DNA from 2 places in the Solibacillus sp. FSL H8-0523 genome. Region 2 is predicted to be linked to the other one. Evidence: predicted binding sites of a transcription regulator. Region 2 holds the regulator's gene; the other holds the start of a gene.
The links. Region 2 encodes CtsR, which represses protease genes until heat stress. Its sites were predicted from a motif close to ATGGTCAATAAAGGTCAAACA; they were not measured.
Positions count from the first base shown of each region.

Region 1 (3,214 bases), 620 kb from region 2:
CTCGAATTCGTTTGAGTTCAATCATACGATTTCTCCGTCTATTATTCCAAAAAACGAGCAGCGACGTGCGTATTTACGTGGTGCATTTCTAGCAGGTGGTTCGGTCAATAACCCGGAAACTTCTTCGTATCACTTAGAAGTGTACTCGCTTTATAAAGAGCACGGGGAAGCACTCGCTGACTTGATGAACCATTTTGATTTAAATGCGAAAACGATTGAGCGCAAAAAAGGATTTGTAACGTATTTAAAGGAAGCTGAAAAAATTTCGGACTTTTTAAATTTGGCAGGTGCGACGTCGGCTATGCTGAAATTTGAAGATGTTCGCATTGTTCGTGATATGCGTAACAGTGTGAACCGAATTGTCAATTGTGAAACAGCCAATTTAAACAAAACGATTGGCGCGGCACTACGTCAAGTCGAGAATATTCGTTTTATCGATAATGCAATCGGCTTAGATCAGCTACCAGAAAAATTGAGAGAAATTGCACGCTTACGTGTGGAGTACCGAGATGTGACGTTAAAAGAACTAGGAGAAATGGTTTCAACAGGTGTTGTGAGTAAGTCCGGTGTGAATCATCGTTTACGTAAAATCGATGAAATCGCCGATGCACTTCGCCGCGGAGAGCAGATTTAAAGACGTTGTTTTTTGAAATATTGCATTCTATTGTTGTTCTTTTCCGATAATTTCGATAAGATGAAATAAATAAGGCGATGTACGGTTGTGAAAGGGAGTATTTCAAGATGATCGAAAAACAAGTAGAGGTCAAGCTAAAATCAGGTTTACAAGCAAGACAAGCTGCACTATTCGTCCAAGAAGCGAATCGTTATAAAGCAGATGTCTTTTTAGAAAAAGGTACAAAAAAAGTAAATGCAAAATCAATTATGGGCATTATGAGCTTAGCGGTAGCAAAGGGTACAACGGTGACGTTAAGTGCAGATGGACATGACGAAGAAAAAGCGATTCAGGCATTACAAGTACTAATCGAAAACGCAGACTAATTTTGAAAGCGTAAACAAAAGGGCTTGTCCAGAAAGCATTCTGGTCAAGCCCTTTTTGCGCCGAGGATAGTGGCCATGACGATGCTGGTGATGAATGCGTTGTCACAGGATGTGACGTTCTTAGCATTCGTTCTTACTTCCGACTACCGCAGAAGCACCACACTAAAGCGGTTGATTAATACACGAACGAAGCACTGTCCGCAAAAGTAACACTTTTCGGACCTTCTGCGCCTTTCGTCAAAAAAAAGCGGCAGAAGAAATTCTGCCGCTTTTAATTATTATTTTTTAGGGTTACGATCGTAGATTTTGTCGATTAGACCGTATTCTTTAGCTTGTTCAGCTGTCATGAAATTATCGCGTTCTGTGTCGCGCGCTAATGTTTCATATGGTTGACCACTGTTTTCAGCCATGATGCGGTTTAATTTTTCACGTAAGTGTAAAATACGTCTTGCAGCGATTTCAATTTCCGTCGCTTGCCCTTGTGCACCGCCCAGTGGTTGGTGAATCATTACTTCGGCGTTTGGTAAAGCTACACGCTTACCTTTTGCACCAGCAGATAATAAGAATGCGCCCATAGAAGCTGCCATACCGATACAAATCGTTGATACGTCAGGTTTGATGAAGTTCATTGTATCGTAAATCGCCATACCAGAAGTGATTGAACCACCTGGAGAGTTGATGTATAGGAAGATATCTTTATCTGGATCTTCCGCTTCTAAGAATAACAATTGTGCTACAATTGAGTTAGCAACGTTATCGTCGATTGCGCTCCCTAATAAAATGATACGGTCTTTTAATAAACGTGAATAAATATCATATGCACGTTCGCCGCGGTTTGTTTGTTCAATAACTGTAGGAATTAAGTTCATTGAAAAAATCCTCCCTTTGTTAAAGCCTATTTTCGTATACCTTTGCTGAAAATTGGAAAGTATTTCAGCTGTAAACCTATCATACACGCATTAGTCAGTTTTGGTCAAATATAAAGTCCGTCTTTTGTTCTTGAAATGAACCGATGTACTTTGTATAATGATAAAGCTGAATAAATTTAACCATGTCCTCGTGGTGTAATGGATAACACTTCAGATTCCGGTTCTGAGGCTGGGGGTTCGATTCCCTCCGAGGGCGTTTTTAGCCATCTACTTCGACAATTTCTCCTCCTATGTACTAAAATTTGTTAAGGTAATTTTTAACACTATTAGGTTTCCCGTTCGTAAATAAATTAAACTTAAAAAAAATTAATGAAAATCTATTTTTTTATTAAATAAAGCTTGATAATTATGTAGAAAATGAGTACATTAGTAAATGTCGCATTTAGGATGATTGCTTTTATTTGTGCGCAATTAAAAACCAAATGCACGTTTATCATCAGGTCCATTCGTGGGCACCATTTTACTGCTTTAATCTATTTTTTTATATCTGTTTAAAAGTAAGCGTAGAGGGCTTATTTTATAACGGAGAATGAATTTTATGTAGGGTAAAAAGATTCACTGTACCGTTTCTTTTTACCCTTCTTTCGTTCTCACTCCAAGAAATAAAGAAGTTAAATATGCTAAATGAAAAAGACTATTTCAGAGTAACTACTTTGAAATAGTCTTTTTTGTAGACTTTTTTTCCGGGGTATTAATGTGTGACAAGGTTTTGGTAATCACGCCAAGCATATGTTGAAATGGAATTGGGAAATGAACTAGCTTATTTGATTGTAATGATAGGCATATGAATAATTATTGAATTTTATGCAAAAAACTTATCGTATTTGTTATAAAAATTCATCTTTATGTAATAATAATCAATTTTTTAAAAATTAAATGTTGTATATTAATTGTGAAATTAATATAATTGAACATGTCATTAGTTACTTAAAAAATATTACATCCAGGAGGATATTCATAATGAATACAAAAAAACTTTTTAAATGGGTAGCACCAATTGCGGTTGCTTCAATGATTTTAGCAGCGTGTGGTTCTGACGAGGAATCATCGGGTGCGAAAGAATATACAAAAATCGTAGCGGGAACAGAGGCAACGTACGCACCTTTTGAATATTTAGATGATAAAGGGAATGTTGTCGGCTTAGATGCGGAAATTTTAGCGGCAATCGGTGAAGAAATGGGTATTGAAACAGAAATTAAGAACACAGGCTGGGAATCAACATTTAGCCAAGTGACAACAGGTGAATTAGATTTAGGCGCAGCGGCGATTACGATTACAGATGAGCG
Region 1 covers NZ_CP150291.1:3,461,014-3,464,227, reverse strand. Annotated here, with positions in the region: gene whiA (DNA-binding protein WhiA) at 1-634, shown strand, start outside; gene NSQ62_RS17325 (HPr family phosphocarrier protein) at 742-999, shown strand; gene clpP (ATP-dependent Clp endopeptidase proteolytic subunit ClpP) at 1,278-1,868, opposite strand; tRNA gene NSQ62_RS17315 (tRNA-Arg) at 2,053-2,124, shown strand; gene NSQ62_RS17310 (basic amino acid ABC transporter substrate-binding protein) at 2,889-3,214, shown strand, end outside.
Region 1: the regulator CtsR is predicted to act here: its motif matches at 1,959-1,979, upstream of clpP (ATP-dependent Clp endopeptidase proteolytic subunit ClpP).

Region 2 (3,214 bases):
ACTTTCGATGAATTTGAATATCAGTATTATTTTAGTATAAATTCAAAATTTACCTGTATTTGTATTTTAATTTCAAGCCATGTATGATAGAACATATAAAAATTGAGTTCATTTTTTAGAAAAGGGCGTTGTGAAGATGAAATTTTATAAAGGACGTTTGAAGTTCGTCATACCGATATCGTTAGGGGTAGCGATTGCTTCATACATTATGTTAGCTAACAATTATCAAGAAGTGGCAAGCCGTGACCGTATTTTCATTGTCATTGGTGCGGGTATTTTAACTGCGGTTATTTCTTACTTTTTATTCCCTCAAGCGGAAGACAATCCGAATGATCGTGGACCGTATTAAACTGGATACATACTTTCTAAAAATCTTGGGTATAAGAAACCTAAGATTTTTTTAGTTTGTGAAACTTTTGTGGCATTCATTCGTAAATAAGATAACAAAACAAAGTGAGGATGATTTCAAATGGAATCAAAATGGTCAAAAATCATTATTCATGCGAGTGCGTTCTTTGCTCCATTTTTAGTGCCAATTATATTTTTCTTAATTAGTTCAGAAGATGCTGTGAAACGTACAGCCATTCAAGCGTTATTATTCCAAGTGGTATTTGGTATTTTAATTGCCATTGCAGCCGTATTAACGATTGTATTAATCGGCTTACCATTCTTATTAGTGTTCCTTTTAATTTTCTGGATTGCACCAGTAATTGGTATCGTCAAAGCGTTAATGGATGAAGATTGGAACTATCCAATCGTTGGTCGCTGGGTATAAGGTATAAGACTGTAGGGAAAACTTTTCCTTACAGTTTTTTCTGTTTCAAGCGATTTATTTTGACGGAATGTGGGAAAAGCATTTTTAGAGAGTGATTATTTGAATTCGAAAAACAGCTAATGTATATTTAAGTCAAAGATAGTCAAAGTCAGTTGAGTGAGAGGTGAGGACAGCATGAGGAATATATCTGACATAATTGAAGGGTATTTGAAGGAAGTTATTGAAGTAGAAGGGCAAGGGCTTATTGAAATTAAGCGTAATGAACTAGCGAAGCAATTTGCTTGTGCCCCTTCACAAATCAATTACGTCATTAATACACGATTTACGACCGAACATGGTTATTTTGTAGAAAGTAAGCGTGGTGGTGGTGGTTATATTCGAATTTTGCGTGTAACCATCCACTCAAAGAAAAATGTATTAGATGAAATCGAAGAGCAAATCGGTGGGGCAATTGCACAAACCAATGCCGAGCGTATCATTTACCGCTTATTAGACGAAGATATTGTTAGTGAGCGAGAAGCCGGCTTGATGAAAGCAGCGATGGATCGCACAACACTGCAACTCGGTTTACCTGTACGTGATGAAGTACGCGCACGATTGATGCGTGCGATGCTACACACGATTTCTTTTGAAAAATAGAGGTGTTTAATATGATATGTGAACATTGTAAACAGCGCCATGCGAATGTAACGGTGACACAAGTCCAGCATGGTCAGCAAATGGAGCGCCAGTATTGTGAGGTATGTGCTGCACAATTTCACCCGTTTCAGTTTGAAGTATCAGAAGAGCCCGCCTCACTTCAGCAGCTCCTAACAAATTGGTTTAATTTTGTTCCGCTTACGAAAAAGGAAACGCCAACAAGTGCTTTGAGAACAAAGGCATGTCCAACGTGTGGCTTTACGTACCGCCAGTTTTTAAAGCAAGGTAAATTTGGTTGTGGCGATTGTTATCAGACATTTAGTGAGCAATTACCACAGCTTCTCGAAAAAATCCAAGCAGGTACAAAGCATGTAGGTTACGTTGAAGATGTGCCATCAAAAGAAAAAATTGAACAACAAATTCACGCACTTCGTACCGCTATTCAAGAAGCGGTTCAAGAAGAACGTTATGAAGATGCTGCACACTTGCGTGATGACATTCGAGCACTTGAAAGTAAAGTTAAAAAAGGAGAGGAACGCGCATGAACATCGAGCATTTTTTAACGCTTGCTAATCCAAGCTGGATGCAATCTGAAAGTGACTCGGATATTGTCATTAGTACGCGCATTCGACTCGCTCGAAATATTGCGAACGTTCGCTTTCCAATTAGCTTTACCGAGCAGGATGCCGAGCAAATAGATGAACAATTAATGAACGCATTATTAACCGTGGACAATGAAAATCCATATCATTTTTCGTATTTTTCAATTAAAGATATGCCACAATTACAGCGTCAAATTTTAGTGGAAAAGCATTTAATCAGTCCGAATTTAGCCCGCCGCAAAAAAATTGGTTCATTCTTTTTAACAGAAAATGAATCCATTAGCATATTAGTAAATGAAGAAGATCATATTCGCATTCAAAGCTTGGCACAAGGAATGGATTTACAGCGAGCATATGACCAAGCGAAGACCGTAGACCGCTACTTAAGTAAGTCTATTGATTTTGCTTATGAAGAGCGTTATGGCTATTTAACGAGCTGTCCTTCCAATGTTGGTACCGGTTTACGCGCATCGGTAATGCTGCATTTGCCAGCATTAACGTTAACAAAGCAAATGAATGCATTAATTCAAATGATCACACGATTAGGAATGGTTGTCCGGGGTATATATGGAGAAGGAAGTGACAATTTAGGAAATGTCTACCAAATTTCCAACCAGATTACGTTAGGGAAATCCGAAGAAGATATTTTGCAAGAGCTTGAAAAAGTGGTAGAGCAAATTATTCAAAAGGAACAGCTTGCTCGTAAAAACCTATTACTGCGAGCGCCGTCCGTGTTAGAGGACCGGCTCAGTCGTTCGTTAGGCACATTAAAATATGCCAAAATATTAACGAGCGAGGAAGCAGCAAGTTGTTTATCCAACGTCCGTCTTGGGGTAAGTTTAGGGTTACTTGAACCAATTTCACAACGCAAACTAAATGAATGTATGTTAATCATGCAGCCAGGGCTTATACAGCAATATGTCGGTACAACACTGCAAGCAACAGAACGCGATATGTACCGCGCGAAGCTGTTACAAGAAAAGTTACAAGAACAAGCAAGTAATGATGGGGAAAAAGGAGAGGGTTCATATGATGTTTAATCGATTCACACAGCGTGCTCAAAAAGTATTACAACTAGCGCAAGAAGAGGCAATTCGCCTTAAGCATAAAGAAATTGGCACAGAGCATATTTTACTTGGGTTAATTCGTGAAAGTGGCGGCATTGCAGCAAAAGCTTTAGAAGCGATTAATATTAGCC
Region 2 covers NZ_CP150291.1:4,084,175-4,087,388, reverse strand. Annotated here, with positions in the region: gene NSQ62_RS20620 (acyltransferase) at 137-349, shown strand; gene NSQ62_RS20615 (DUF4870 domain-containing protein) at 470-775, shown strand; gene NSQ62_RS20610 (CtsR family transcriptional regulator) at 950-1,414, shown strand; gene NSQ62_RS20605 (UvrB/UvrC motif-containing protein) at 1,426-1,959, shown strand; gene NSQ62_RS20600 (protein arginine kinase) at 1,956-3,056, shown strand; gene NSQ62_RS20595 (ATP-dependent Clp protease ATP-binding subunit) at 3,046-3,214, shown strand, end outside.